4 regions of the Streptomyces sp. NPDC058284 genome follow, and region 4 is predicted to be linked to each of the others. Evidence: riboswitches for the same ligand, from Rfam matches in the RefSeq annotation. Region 4 holds a riboswitch; each other region holds the start of a gene.
What was found. A riboswitch is a leader RNA that binds a small molecule or an ion and turns the genes downstream of it on or off. The one in region 4 is predicted to bind cobalamin.
Positions count from the first base shown of each region.

Region 1: linked by a shared signal. The riboswitch ahead of cobN (cobaltochelatase subunit CobN) and the one ahead of ACFVYR_RS21980 (ABC transporter substrate-binding protein) in region 4 are both predicted to bind cobalamin.
Region 2: linked by a shared signal. The riboswitch ahead of metE (5-methyltetrahydropteroyltriglutamate--homocysteine S-methyltransferase) and the one ahead of ACFVYR_RS21980 (ABC transporter substrate-binding protein) in region 4 are both predicted to bind cobalamin.
Region 3: linked by a shared signal. The riboswitch ahead of ACFVYR_RS13280 (ABC transporter substrate-binding protein) and the one ahead of ACFVYR_RS21980 (ABC transporter substrate-binding protein) in region 4 are both predicted to bind cobalamin.

Region 1 is NZ_JBHVYE010000051.1:3,543-7,002, forward strand. Features, by position in the region: gene ACFVYR_RS36900 (cobalamin biosynthesis protein CobG) at 1-1,330, opposite strand, end outside; cobalamin riboswitch at 1,451-1,570, shown strand; gene cobN (cobaltochelatase subunit CobN) at 1,608-3,460, shown strand, end outside.
Region 2 is NZ_JBHVYE010000028.1:54,256-57,715, forward strand. Features, by position in the region: gene ACFVYR_RS30470 (hypothetical protein) at 1-623, shown strand, start outside; partial or broken gene ACFVYR_RS30475 (GNAT family N-acetyltransferase) at 617-997, opposite strand; cobalamin riboswitch at 1,175-1,411, shown strand; gene metE (5-methyltetrahydropteroyltriglutamate--homocysteine S-methyltransferase) at 1,574-3,460, shown strand, end outside.
Region 3 is NZ_JBHVYE010000007.1:243,586-247,045, reverse strand. Features, by position in the region: gene ACFVYR_RS13285 (FecCD family ABC transporter permease) at 1-806, opposite strand, end outside; gene ACFVYR_RS13280 (ABC transporter substrate-binding protein) at 854-1,918, opposite strand; cobalamin riboswitch at 1,984-2,169, opposite strand; gene ACFVYR_RS13275 (VOC family protein) at 2,188-2,565, opposite strand; gene ACFVYR_RS13270 (helix-turn-helix domain-containing protein) at 2,715-3,460, opposite strand, start outside.
Region 4 is NZ_JBHVYE010000015.1:174,085-177,544, forward strand. Features, by position in the region: gene ACFVYR_RS21975 (FecCD family ABC transporter permease) at 1-56, opposite strand, end outside; gene ACFVYR_RS21980 (ABC transporter substrate-binding protein) at 215-1,198, opposite strand; cobalamin riboswitch at 1,243-1,395, opposite strand; gene ACFVYR_RS21985 (Mov34/MPN/PAD-1 family protein) at 1,368-1,790, opposite strand; gene ACFVYR_RS21990 (amino acid permease) at 1,878-3,380, opposite strand.

The DNA of each region.
Region 1 (3,460 bases), on a different contig from region 4:
TGGCGAGGACGTCGACCCAGTCGCCGTGCGGGTGCCCGCACCGCCGCTCGCAGCCGGACCAGTGGACGGGCAGTCCGCCGTGGCCCGGCACGGCGTCCGCGCGGACGTCGGCGAGCGACTTGGCGCAGCCGGGGCGGCCGGTGCAGGCGCCGACGCCGGACCAGGGCGAGCCGGGGGCGGTGACGTAACCGGCCTCGGCCAGTGCGGCGAGGCGCTCGCGGGCCGCCGCTCCGTCGGCGAAGCCGGGCAGCACGAAGCCGCGCCACGGGGTGACGCGCAGCTCGTCGGCGGGCAGCGGGAGGAGGGCCCGCCACTGGGCCGCGGTGACACGGCCGAGGGGTGCGTTGACGACCACGGCGTGACCCGTGACGCCGGGGACGGGTGGGGCGGCGACGGACATTCCCCGGGCAGCGACCGGCATCTCCCGGGCACCAACCGGCATCTCCGGGGCCGTGACCGGCATCTCCGGGGCGGCGCCCGGCGACTCCGGGGCGCCGACAGGCATCCCCGGAACCGCGACCGGATCCGCCGCGACCCCCGCCCGCGTCAGCGCCCGCGCCACCTCCACCCGCTGCCCGTCGGGAAGCTCCCGTACCCGCCAGGCCCCGTTGCCCGCCTCGCGCGCGGCGTCGAGGAAGGCGCGGGCCGCCGCGAGGGCGGCGCGGGGGGCGTCGGCGCCTGCGACCCGGAAGGCGTGCCTCCCGAGGCGTACGACGGCCGTTCCACCGGAGCGCACCGCCCCACCGGATCGCACCGCGCGACCCGCACCTGCCGTCCCGTCCGCCCCCACCGCCCCGTCCGATTCTGCGATCAAGGTCACATCCGCGCCGAGGCCCGCCACGTCCCCGCGCCCGTCGTCCAGGGCGAACAGGAAGCGGCCGGAGAGCGCGGTCGTCCACTCCTCCGCGCAGAGGAGTCCGTCCAGCTCGCGGGCCCACAACTGCACGTCGGCGTGGCCGAGTCCGTCGGTTCCCGCGAGCGGCGATGCCACCACGTTCCGCACGCGTTCGTGCCGCTCGGAAGGCAGCAGGCCCGCGTCCGCGAGCAGGTGGGAGAGTTCGCCGCCGCACGCCTCGCCGAGGCCGCGCAGCTCGATGTTGCCGCGCGAGGTGACGCTGAGGTTCCCGTCCGCGAGACGCTCCGCCGCGACTCCGAGCGCGGTCGCCTGACGGGCCGTCAAAAGGCCGCCGGGCAGGCGGAGTCGGGCGAGCCTGCCGTCGTCGGCGAGGTGCAGGCGAAGGGCACCGGGGCAGGCGTCGCCCCGGTCGCGTATGAGGGATTCGCCCTGGTCTGGGGAGGGAGCTCGGGTGGGCGGCATGGCGGCGAGCATACCCACGCGGTTCCGGCCGGTCGCCTCCCGAGACGGGCCGTCCCGGCAGGTGGCCGCACCGCTCGCGGCGGGCAGGACTTACTATGCAGGCGGCGGGCTACCTAGTCCGTCGACGCCAGCGACGGCGTGGGTCCACCAGGACCCTGGGGAGGAAGCCCGGTGCGAATCCGGCGCGGTCCCGCCACTGTGAGCCCCACCCGCGTGGGGTGAGCCAGGAACTCCTGCCGTCCATACGACCACCCGGGGCGCGGACACCCCGAGGAAGGCCTGCGCCCGCATGCTTCTGCTGTTGTCGACCTCCGACACCGACCTGCTCAGCGCCCGCGCGGCGGGAGGCCCGGTCGACTACCGGTTCGCCAACCCCTCCCGCCTGGACCTGGACACTCTTCCCGGCCTGCTCGACGGCGTCGACCTCGTCGTCGTACGCCTCCTCGGCGGCGTACGCGCCTGGCAGGACGGCCTGGACCAGCTCATCGCCACCGGCCTCCCGGTCGTCGTGCTCACCGGTGAACAGGCCCCCGACGCCCAGCTGATGGCCTCCTCCACCGTGCCGATCGGCATCGCCGCCGAGGCGCACGCCTACCTCGCGCACGGCGGCCCCGCCAACCTGGAGCAGCTGGCCCGCTTCCTCTCCGACACCGTGCTGCTCACCGGCCACGGTTTCGAGCCGCCCGCGCCCGCGCCGTCCTGGGGCCCGCTGGAGCGCACCGCGCGACCCGTCGAGGGGCCGACGGTGGCGGTGCTCTACTACCGCGCCCACCACATGAGCGGCAACACCGCGTTCGTCGACGACCTGTGCAGCGCCATCGAGGACGCGGGCGCCCGCCCGATGCCGCTGTACGTGGCTTCGCTGCGCGCCCCCGAGCCGGAGCTGATCGACGAGCTGCGGGCCGCCGACGCCATCGTGACGACGGTCCTCGCGGCGGGCGGCACCAAGCCCGCGCAGGCGTCGGCGGGCGGCGACGACGAGTCGTGGGACGCGGGCGCGCTGACCGGCCTCGACGTGCCGATCCTCCAGGCGCTCTGCCTGACCGGGTCGCGCTCGGCCTGGCAGGACAACGACGAGGGCGTGTCGCCGCTGGACGCCGCGAGCCAGATCGCCGTCCCGGAGTTCGACGGCCGCCTCATCACGGTGCCCTTCTCCTTCAAGGAGATCGACGAGGACGGGCTCCCCGCATACGTGGCGGACGCCGAGCGCGCGGCCCGCGTCGCCGGGATCGCCGTGCGGCACGCGCGTCTGAAGCACATCCCGGCCGCCGACAAGCGCCTGGCCCTGGTGCTCTCCGCGTACCCGACGAAGCACTCCCGCATCGGCAACGCGGTCGGCCTCGACACCCCCGCGTCCGCCGTGGCGCTCCTGCGCCGGCTGCGCGCCGAGGGGTACGACTTCGGCCCCGAGGCCGACATCCCCGGCCTGGTCTCCGGTGACGGCGACGAGCTGATCCGCGCGCTCATCGACGCGGGCGGCCACGACCAGGAGTGGCTGACCGAGGAGCAGCTCGCCGCCAACCCGGTCCGCATCCCCGCCGCCGACTACAAGCGGTGGTACGCGACGCTCCCCGCCGAGCTGCGCGAGTCCGTCGAGGGCCACTGGGGTCCGCCGCCCGGCGAGATGTTCCTCGACCGCTCGCGCGTGGGCAACGGCGGCGACCCGGAGGGCGACATCGTGCTCGCCGCCCTGCGCCGCGGGAACCTCCTCATCCTCATCCAGCCGCCGCGCGGCTTCGGCGAGAACCCGATCGCGATCTACCACGACCCCGATCTGCCGCCCTCGCACCACTACCTGGCGGCCTACCGCTGGATCGCCGCGCCCGCCGCCGACGGCGGTTTCGGCGCCGACGCGATGATCCACCTCGGCAAGCACGGCAACCTGGAGTGGCTGCCGGGCAAGAACGCGGGCCTCTCCGCGGCCTGCGGCCCCGACGCCGCGCTCGGCGACCTGCCCCTGATCTACCCCTTCCTGGTCAACGACCCGGGCGAGGGCACCCAGGCCAAGCGCCGCGTGCACGCCACGCTCATCGACCACCTGGTGCCGCCGATGGCGCGCGCCGACTCCTACGGCGACATCGCGCGCCTGGAGCAGCTCCTCGACGAGTACGCCCAGATCAGCTCCATGGACCCGGCGAAGCT
Region 2 (3,460 bases), on a different contig from region 4:
CGCTCGGCACGCTCGGGCTGCTGCGCCGGGCCGCGAGCGAACCGGAACGGCTCGCCCGCGCCGTGCGGGTGCTGCGGTTCGCCTGGGCGGTGCCCGTCGCGCTCGTACCGCTGTATCCGCTCAGCCCCTGGCTGTTCGACCTGCTGCTGCCGCTCGCCGCGATCGGCGGCTTCTCCCTCAGCGCGTACGCCCGCACCCGGGAACGTCGTGACCTGCGGCTCTGGGGGCTCACACTGTTCATCTGCGTCCTGTCACTGTTCTGGGCCGTGTCGTCGTACGCGGCGATCGCCGGCCGGGGCCGTGCGGAGCTGACCGAGCGGACCCTGCGCGATGAGTTCCCCGCGGTCGTCGTCTTCAGTGCGAAGGACCTGATGATCCGGGGCGGCGGCAGTTGCTACCGTCGCGTCACCGACAAGGGGAGCCAGTACGCGTACGAGTACGCCGGTCTGCGCCTGTTCCACGTCTCCGGGGACCGGATCTTCCTCGTCCCCCGCGACTGGTCCCCCGGGGACGGCACCCTCTACGTCCTCAAGGAGGGGGCGGGTCAGCGCGTCGATCTGCTCAGCGGGGCCGGTCGCCGGGCGCGGGAGTGCCGGGCGCAGCCGGAGGCCGGTGCTCAATAGGCGAAGCCGAACGGCGGTCGCGCGGCGGGCGAGGCGTGTTCGGTGAACCGGCCGCAGGAGCGGAACCCCAGGCGGCGGTAGACCGGTTCGCCGTCGGTGGATGCCTGGCGGCCGGCGTGGACGTACTCCTGGTCGCGGGCGGTGTGCAGGGCGGCGAGGGCGACGGCGCCGCCGTATCCGCGGCCGCGGTGGGCGGCCAGGGTGCAGATGTGGTAGATCCCGGCGACGCCCGCGTGCAGGAAGACCTCGGCGCAGCAGACCGCGCGGCCTCCCGCGTAGCCGACCAGGAAGCGGGCCGGGCAGCCCGGGTCGAGTACCTGGCGCGCGGCCCGGTCGGAGAAGTCGCGCACGGTGGTGGCGGGCGGGGTCCAGTTCTCGGTGACGTGTGCAGCTTGCCAAAGGGCGCGCGCGGGCCCGCGCGACAAGGAGTCGCGCGGCCGAACATCGCCGTCGCTTTCCCGCCCGCCGCGCCGGCGAAGCGTCCACGGCACGTGTTCCTCCTCACCGTCCGAATGCCGAGGGTGACCCGGAACAGCGGTCGGCGGCCCCGTATGGTGATCGGTGCAGCTGGTTCGCCCCGTCCGCCAGACGGGAGCGTCGCAAGAGGGAACCCGGTGTGAATCCGGGACTGCCCCGCAGCGGTGAGCGGGAACGACCGCCGTCACACGCACTGGAACCGCGAGACCGGTTCTGGGAAGCGACGGCCAGTAGGTGTCCGCCCGCCTTCTTCCGAAGGCAGTGGACGAGGCCCGCGAGTCCGAAGACCTGCCCGCTGTCCGCGCCCGAACCATTCGTGCGCGGATATCCCGGTGACCTCGTGGGCGGGTCGGCGTGCATACCAGACGGGCGACCGCGCCGACCGCGCGCTCCCGGCCCGTCCGGTCCGTCGCCCTTCGCGCTCTCGTCCCGTCTCCGGGATCTCAGGGATTCATCTCGCGAAGGAGATCTCCGTGACCACCAAGCCCGCAGCCGCGGCAGCACGGGCCACCGTGTACGGCTACCCCCGTCAGGGTCGTGACCGCGAACTCAAGAAGGCGATCGAGGGCTACTGGAAGGGCCGCGTCACCGCGGACGCCCTCGCGGCCACCGCCGCCGGGCTTCGCCGCTCGAACTGGCGCGAACTCGCCGACGCCGGCATCGACGAAGTCCCGACCGGCGACTTCTCGTACTACGACCACGTCCTTGACACCACCGTCATGGTCGGCGCCGTCCCCGAGCGTCACCGCACCGCGGTCGAGAGGGACGCGCTCGACGGCTACTTCGCGATGGCGCGCGGCACCCAGGACGTGGCGCCGCTGGAGATGACGAAGTGGTTCGACACCAACTACCACTACCTGGTGCCGGAGTTGGGGCCCGGCACCGTCTTCCGTGCCGACTCCACCAAGCAGGTCACCGAGTTCGGGGAGGCCCATGCGCTGGGCCTCTCGGCGCGCCCCGTCCTCGTCGGCCCCGTCACCTACCTGCTGCTCGCCAAGCCCGCACCCGGGGTGGCCGCCGACTTCGACCCGCTGACCCTCCTCGACCGTCTCCTGCCGGTGTACGCCGAGGTGCTCGCCGACCTCCGCGCCGCGGGCGCCGAGTGGGTCCAGCTCGACGAGCCCGCGCTCGTCCAGGACCGTACGCGGGCCGAACTGAACGCGGCCGAGCGCGCCTACCGCAACCTCGGCGCCCTCACCGACCGGCCCAAGCTCCTCATCGCCTCGTACTTCGACCGGCTCGGCGACGCCCTTCCCCTGCTCGCCAAGGCCCCGGTCGAGGGCCTCGCCCTCGACTTCACCGATGCGGCGGCCGCCAACCTCGACGCGCTCGCCGCCGCCGGCGGGCTGCCCGGCAAACGGCTGGTCGCGGGGGTCGTCAACGGCCGCAACATCTGGGTCGACGACCTGGAGAAGTCCCTGGCCACCCTCGGCACCCTGCTCGGCCTGGCCGACCGTGTCGACGTGGCCGCCTCCTGCTCCCTCCTCCACGTCCCCGTCGACGCCACCCTGGAACGGGACATCGAGCCGCAGATCCTGCGCTGGCTGGCCTTCGCCCGCCAGAAGACCACCGAGATCGTGACGCTCGCCCGGGGCCTGGCCCGGGGCACCGACACGATCTCCACCCAACTCGCCGCCAACCGCGCCGATCTGGCGTCCCGGGCAGGCTCCCCCATCACCCGCGACCCGGCCGTCCGCGCCCGGGCCGGCGCCGTCACGGAGGCCGACGCCCGCCGCTCCCAGCCCTACCCCGAGCGCGCGGCGGCCCAGCGCGCCGCCCTCGGCCTCCCACTGCTGCCGACCACCACCATCGGCTCCTTCCCGCAGACCACCGAACTGCGCACGGCCCGCGCCGATGTGCGGGCGGGACGGATCGACGCCGCCGGGTACGAGGAGCGCGTCAGGGCCGAGATCCAGGAGGTGATCTCCTTCCAGGAGAAGACGGGCCTCGACGTCCTGGTGCACGGCGAGCCCGAACGCAACGACATGGTGCAGTACTTCGCCGAGCAGCTCACCGGCTACCTCGCCACGCAGCACGGCTGGGTCCAGTCGTACGGCACCCGCTATGTGCGTCCGCCGGTCCTCGCCGGTGACATCTCGCGACCGGAGCCGATGACGGTGCGCTGGACGACGTACGCCCAGTCCCTGACGGAGCGCCCCGTCAAGGGCATGCTCACGGGCCCCGTCACCATGCTCGCCTGGTCCTTCGTCCGTGACGACCAGCCGCTCGCCGACACCGCCCGCCAGGTCGCCCTCGCACTGCGCGACGAGGTGACCGACCTGGAGGCGGCCGGGACGTCCGTCATCCAGGTCGACGAGCCCGCCCTGCGCGAGACGCTGCCCCTGCGCGCCGCCGACCAC
Region 3 (3,460 bases), on a different contig from region 4:
AACGCGTCGAGCGTGCGGGCGTGGCCGAGGCAGACGAGCAGCGCCACCGCGAGCACCCCGGCGCACAGCCACACGTCCGTCCAGCCGATTCCGCTGAGCGAGCCGAGGAGCCAGAACAGCACGCCGCGGGTGGTCTCGGCGTCGCCCGCCGTGAGGACGACGAACGAGGTCAGCGCGGAGAAGAGCTGCATGGCAGCGACGCCGGACAGCACGACCCGGTCCGTGGTGTCGCCCAGGGTGTGACTCAGGAGCAGCACCAGCGCGAACGAGCAGAGCGCCCCGGCGAACGCGCCCGCCGACACCGACACCGCTCCCCCGCCGACGCCGAGCACGACGACCGCGACTGCTCCGGTGGACGCGCCGGACGACACCCCGAGCACGAAGGGGTCGGCGAGCGGGTTGCGGAGCAGCGACTGCATCACGGCGCCGCAGACCGCGAGGCCCGCGCCGCAGACCGCGGCGAGCAGCGTGCGCGGCATCCGCAGGTTCCAGACGATGCCGTCCCTGATCGGGGTGAGCGGGGTCTCGCCCCAGCCGAGGTGGGCGGCGACGGTCGACCATACGTCGGGCACGGAGATGTCGGCGGGGCCGATGGTGACGGCCACGGACACGGAGAGGACGAGCGCGGCGAGACCGGCCAGGCAGAGCAGGGCCAGGCGCAAGCCCCCGCGCAGTCCCACGCGCAGGCCCGGGTGCGGGCCCGGGCGCGGGCCGTGCAGGGGTTCCGGGTGTACGGCGCCGGGTGCGGGCCCCTCCGTGCCGGTGCCCGTGTCCGTACTGATGTCCGTGCCCGTGCCGGTACCGATCCCCGTTCCCGCGGCCGTACTCCCGCCCCCGCCCTCCGCCGCCTGCGTCACTTGCGGAGTCCGAACTTCCGCAGCGCGGCCGCGACCTGTTCGATGCCGTCGACCGTGCGGATCGTGGGGTTCATGGCCTGGCCGCTGAGTAGCACGTACCGCTTCTTCTTCACGGCGGTCAGGTTCTTCGTCGCCGGGTTCGTCTCCAGGAACCTGATCTTCGCCGCGGCGCTCTCCGCGGACTGGGACTTGCGCGTGAGGTCGCCGAGGACGATGGCGTCGGGGTCCCGGTCGGCGACGGTCTCCCAGTTGATCTGGGGCCACTCCTCACGGGTGTCGTCGAAGACGTTCTTGGCGCCGAGTTCGCGGGTGATGATGCCGGGGGCGCCGCAGCAGCCCGCCATGTACGGCGCGTCGGAGTTGGCGAACCAGTACATGAGGCGGGTGTCCGAGGCGGCGGCCTTGTCGACGTGCCCGGTGGCCTTCGCGACCCGCCGCTTCAGTCCGGCGATCAGCTTCTCGCCGCGCTTCTCGACGTCGAAGACCTTCGCGAGGTCGCGGATCTCGCCGTAGACGCTGTCCATGGTGAGGGTCTTGACGCGCTTGCCGTCACCGTCGCCGTCGTCGTTGTCCTTGCCCGCGCAGTCGGTGGGCGAGACGTAGACGGGCACGCCCAGCTCGGTGAACTTCGTACGGTCGGCGACGCCGCCCTTGCCGACCGTGTAGAGGAAGGAGGCGCTGACGAAGTCCGGCTCCTTGGCGAGGACCTTCTCCAGCGACGGGTAGCGGTCGGCGAGCCGCTCCACCTTCGCGTTGTCCTTCGCCAGGTTCTTCAGGACCGGGTCGGTCCAGGTGCCGGTGCCGGCCATCCGGTCGGCGAGGCCGAGGGAGAGCAGGATCTCCGTGGACCCCTGGTCGAGGGAGACGGCCCGCCGGGGCGGCGCCTCGACCTTCGCCTCCTTGCCGCAGGAGGTGACCGTGACCGGATAGCCGTCGGCGCTCCCGCCCCCGGAGTGCGCGGCGTTGCGTGCGGAGCCGTCGCCGCACGCGGTGAGCGTGAGCAGACCGGCACAGAGGAGGGCGGCTGTACGGAGAGCGGCGGTACGGGCTGTCGAGGACACGTGATCCCTTGGGTCTCGCGGCTCATACGCGGAGCCTGGCCTGCGTCACGACCTCCGTCGCCCGGTGTGCGAGCGGAGGCGCCAGCAGGTCTTCGGACTCGGGATCGACCGGGCGGGGCGCCTTCCCGGGCGTCCGGAGACACCCAGTGGCCGTGGCCCCGCCCGTCCCCCTCACCGCTGCGCGTCAGTTCCGGATTTGCACCGGATTCCCTGGCCCAGGTGTGGGTTTGACTGGCTTGCGCAAGTTATCACGCACCTGTCACCCGCCCTCACGTGGTCGGTGCGGGCCTCGGCTCGCCTCGGTAGGTGCCGAACGACCAGCGGTTTCCCTCCGGGTCCTCGATGCCGAACTCGCGGCTGCCGTAGGGCTTGTCCTCGATCTCGGCGGTGATCTTCACGCCCGCCCCGGTGAGGCGCCGGTACAGGTCGTCCACCCGGGCCGTGACGACGTAGGCGCCCCCGGTGCCGGGTTTGCCGCAGGTGGCCGCGGCCTCCGGGTCGTACGAGCCGAGCATGATGCCGCCGCCCTCGGGCCAGTCGAGCTGGGCGTGGGCGACGCGGCCCCCGTCCTCGTACACGGCGGTGCGCAGGAAGCCGACGGTGTCGACGAGGAAGTCGATCAGCGCGGGGGCGTCCTGGGCCTGCACGCCCGGCCAGACGGCGGGAGGGGGTGTGGTGAGGCGGTCACCCTCGGCGGCACCCGGCGCGGGGTTCGGCGCGGGGTTCGGGGCCGGTGTGAGGTCCGGCTTCGGGGCCGGCGTGACGTTCGGGTTCGAGCTCGGGTTCGGTGTGGTGTTCATGGCTTCGAGTCTTCGCCCGTACCGTGCGCCCCGGCTTGGATATTCCGGCACTCTTCGGCCAGCCAGCGGGTGGGACTCACTCCGGTGTACTGCCGGAAGTCACGGACGAGGTGGGAGTGGTCGTAGTAGCCGGTGCCGGCCGCGACCCGGGCGAGGTCCGGGGGTCCGCCCGCCGCGACGGCGCGGGTCACGACGGCCTTGGCGTGCTGGAAGCGCATCAGGCGTGCGGCCTGCTTCGGGCTCAGGCCCGTCTCGGCGCGGAACAGCGCGGTCAGCCTGCGTTCGCTCAGCGCGACGTGCCGGGACAGGCCGCCCAGAGTCCCCGCGCCGCGGTGCCGGGCCAGCCACGCCCAGGCCTCGGCGACCTCCGGGCGTACGGCTCCCATGGGGCGGTCGACGCAGGCGAGCCGCCGCAGGTACGCGGACAGGTGGGCGAAACGGTCCGTCCAGTCGTCCAGCTCACACAGCCGCTCGCGGACGTCGGCCGCGTGGTCGCCGAGCACGTCGGTGCCGCCGATGACCAGCTGACCGGTGAGTTCGGCGGCGGGCAGGCCGAGGAGCGCGCGGGCCGCGAGGGGATGCACGGCGAGCTGGATACCCGCCTCGTGCTCGGGCTGGACGACGTACGCGGGGCTCTGGTGCAGGCCGCCCACCACGATGTCGGTGCGCGCCGCGTCCGGTCCCGTCGCCCGGCCTGGGGAGTCGCCGGTGGTGATGGGCCCGTCGAGGGAGAAGATCACCG
Region 4 (3,460 bases):
AGACCGGCGAGGGCGGTGGCCGCCAGGGTTGCGGTGAGGACGGTCAGTATCGTCAGGTGCCGCCCCCGTGAGCTCGGCCCATCGCCCTTCGGGCTCGTCCTCAAACGCCGGACGGGCTGGATGATCCGCCCCGCGGGCTGGGTGGTCCGCCCCACGCGCTGGATGATCCGCCCCACGGGCTGGGTGATCCGACCCACGCGCTGAATGGTCCGGCTCACAGCTGCGCCGCCAGCTTCCTCACCGCCTCCGGTGCTCGTACGCCCGTGACCACGTCCGACAGGCGCAGGACCGCGAAGCTCTCGTTCTTGATGGCGGGGACGTCCTGGAGGGCCGGGTCGTCGAGGAGGCGCTTCTTCTTCTGGGTGACGGTCATGGCGCCGTAGTCGAGGGTCAGGATCGTTTCGGGCTTGCGCTCGACGACCTTCTCCCAGGACGCGTCGGTGAAGGACTTGTCGACGTCGGCGAAGACGTTGTGGCCGCCCGCCCGCTCGATGATGTCGTTGCCGATGCCCCGGCCGCCCGCCGTGAACGCGGTCTTGTCGCCGCTGTCGTAGACGAAGACGGAGCGGGGCTTCTCACCCTTGGACCGGGACCGTGACTTCTCCGCGGTGGCGGCCAGTTCACGGCGGGCGGCGCTCACCCATTTCTCGGCCCGCGCCCGCACCCCGAACGTGGCGCCGACCTCGCGGACCTCGCGGTAGACGTCGTCCATGGAGACGGGGTGCCCGGCGCAGCCCTCGATGTTGAGGCGGCTGTCGATGCCGGACTTGGCGAGGGCCGAGCGGCTGCGTCCGTCACCGGCGAGGAAGGCGCTCGCGTAACCGCCGTACACGTAGTCGGGGTTGGCGGAGAGCAGCTTCTCGTAGGAGGGGTACTCCTTGGCGAGCACCGGGATCGACTCGTACGCCTTCTTGTACTTCGGCAGGACCTCGTCGTCGAGGTAGGCGGTACCGGCCAGCCGGTCCTTCAGGCCGAGTTCCAGCATCACTTCGGTGGCGTGCTGGTTCATGGTGACGGCGCGCTTCGGGGGTGCGTCGTACGTCGTCCGCACGCCGCAGTTGGTGACGGTGTACGGGAATCCGGCGGCCTTGGCGGCGGGCCCGGAGTCGTCGTCCGCCGCCGAGGTGGAGCAGGCGGCGAGCGGGGCGAGCAGGGCGGCCGTGACGAGGGCGCGCAGGGGCCGGTGGGACCGGGGCATGACGGGACTGCCTCCTCCAGGGGATTTCCGCGTCCCCTGCGTTGCGTGGGAGGAAGGCGGCAGGTCAGTTCCTGACTCCCCCGCCCCGACTATGGGGTGGGGTCACAGTGGCGGGACCGTGCCGGGTTCGCACCGGCTTCCTGGCTCCTGCCGCCCTCGTTGGTAAAGATCAGTATGCCTGTACGACCTTTACCTCTTCTTCGGTGACCTCGCCGTCCACGATGCGGTACGAGCGGAACTGGAAGGGGCCCGCGCCGTCGGTGTCCGCCGTGGAGACCAGGACGTAGTGGGCGCCGGGCTCGTTGGCGTAGGTGATGTCGGTGCGCGAGGGGTAGGCCTCGGTGGCCGTGTGCGAGTGGTAGACGATCACCGGCTCCTCGTCGCGGTCGTCCATCTCGCGGTAGAGCTTCAGCAGGTCACCCGAGTCGAACTCGTAGAACGTGGGCGAGCGCGCGGCGTTCAGCATGGGGATGAACCGCTCGGGGCGGCCGGTGCCCGCCGGGCCCGCGACGACGCCGCAGGCCTCGTCGGGGTGGTCCTGGCGCGCGTGCGCGACGATCTGGTCGTGGAGGGCCTGGGTGAGGGTCAGCATGGGAGTCAGGATAAGCAGAGGGCCCGCGCCGTACCGAAGTGTGGTACGGGCGGGCCCGAATGCTGGACAACGCTCTGGGAAGCGGTGTCAGTCCTTCCCGACCGGCGTGCTGTCGGCGGTGACCGAGCCGTCGACGGCGGTCTTGCGCTTGTTGAAGGCGGCCGCCTGCGGGTTGCGGCTCTTGAGCACCAGGTACGACACCGTCAGGATCGCGGCCCAGACCGGGGCGGCGTACAGCGAGACACGGTTGTCCTTGTCGATGCCCATCATCACGATGACCATGCCGATGAAGAGCAGCGCGAACCAGCTGGTGTACGGGGCACCGGGCGCCCGGAAGGTGGACTGCGGCAGCTCGCCGCGGTCGGCCTTGCGGCGGTAGCGGATCTGGCAGGCGAGGATCATGATCCAGGCCCACATGCCGGAGATGGTCGCGAAGGAGACGACGTAGGTGAACGCCTTGCCGGGCCACTGGTAGTTGATCCAGACGCCGACCAGCATGCACGCGGCGGAGGCCGTGGTGCCGATCAGCGGCAGGCCGTTCTTCGTGAGCTTGGTGAAGAACTTCGGGCCCTGGCCGTTGAGCGCCAGGTCGCGCAGCATGCGGCCGGTGGAGTACATGCCGGAGTTGCAGGAGGAGAGCGCGGCGGTGAGGACCACGAAGTTCACGATGGCGGCGCCGACGCCGAGGCCCATTTTCTCGAAGGCGGCGACGAACGGCGAGACATCGGGCTTGAACGTCGTCCACGGGACGACCGACAGGATCATGATGAGCGCGCCGACGTAGAAGACGGCGATGCGCCACGGCACGGTGTTGATGGCCTTGGGCAGGACGGTCTTCGGGTCCTTGGACTCGCCCGCGGTGACGCCGACGAGCTCGACGGCGAGGAAGGCGAACATCACGATCTGGAGCGTCATCAGCGTGGAGCCGATGCCGTTGGGGAAGAAGCCGCCCTCGTCCCACAGGTGGGTCACGGAGGCGGTGTCACCGGCGTCGGAGAAGCCGATGGTGAGGATGCCGACGCAGATCAGGATCATGCCGATGATGGCGGTGACCTTGACCATCGAGAACCAGAACTCCAGCTCGCCGAAGAGCTTCACGGAGATGAGGTTCGCGCCGTACAGGATGACGGTGAAGACGAGCGCGTACGCCCATTGCGGGAAGGAGTCGTGGGTCCAGTACTGCATGTACTGGGCGGCCGCGGTGACTTCCGTGATGCCGGTGACGACCCAGAAGAGCCAGTACGTCCAGCCGGTCACGAAGCCGAAGAACGGGCCCATGAACTCGCGTGCGTACTCCGAGAAGGAGCCGGACACGGGCCGGTACATGAGGAGCTCGCCGAGCGCCCGCATGATGAAGAAGATGACGAGGCCCGCGATGGCGTACGCCAGGATGAGGCTGGGCCCCGCCTTGTGAATGGCCTTGCCCGCGCCGAGGAACAGGCCGGTGCCGATGGCACCGCCGATCGCGATCATCTGGATCTGCCGGGCCCCGAGCCCGCGCTGATACCCCTCGCCCTCGCCGGACGAACCCTGCACGACCCCACTGCCGCCGTGCTCGTCGTGGTGCTCTTCGACCTGCACTGAGGTCATGGTGACGCCTTTCTCCATGCTGATCCGCGCCCGCTCATCTGCGTTGTGGCTGCGGATCAGGTCCTGATCCCCCCGGATAT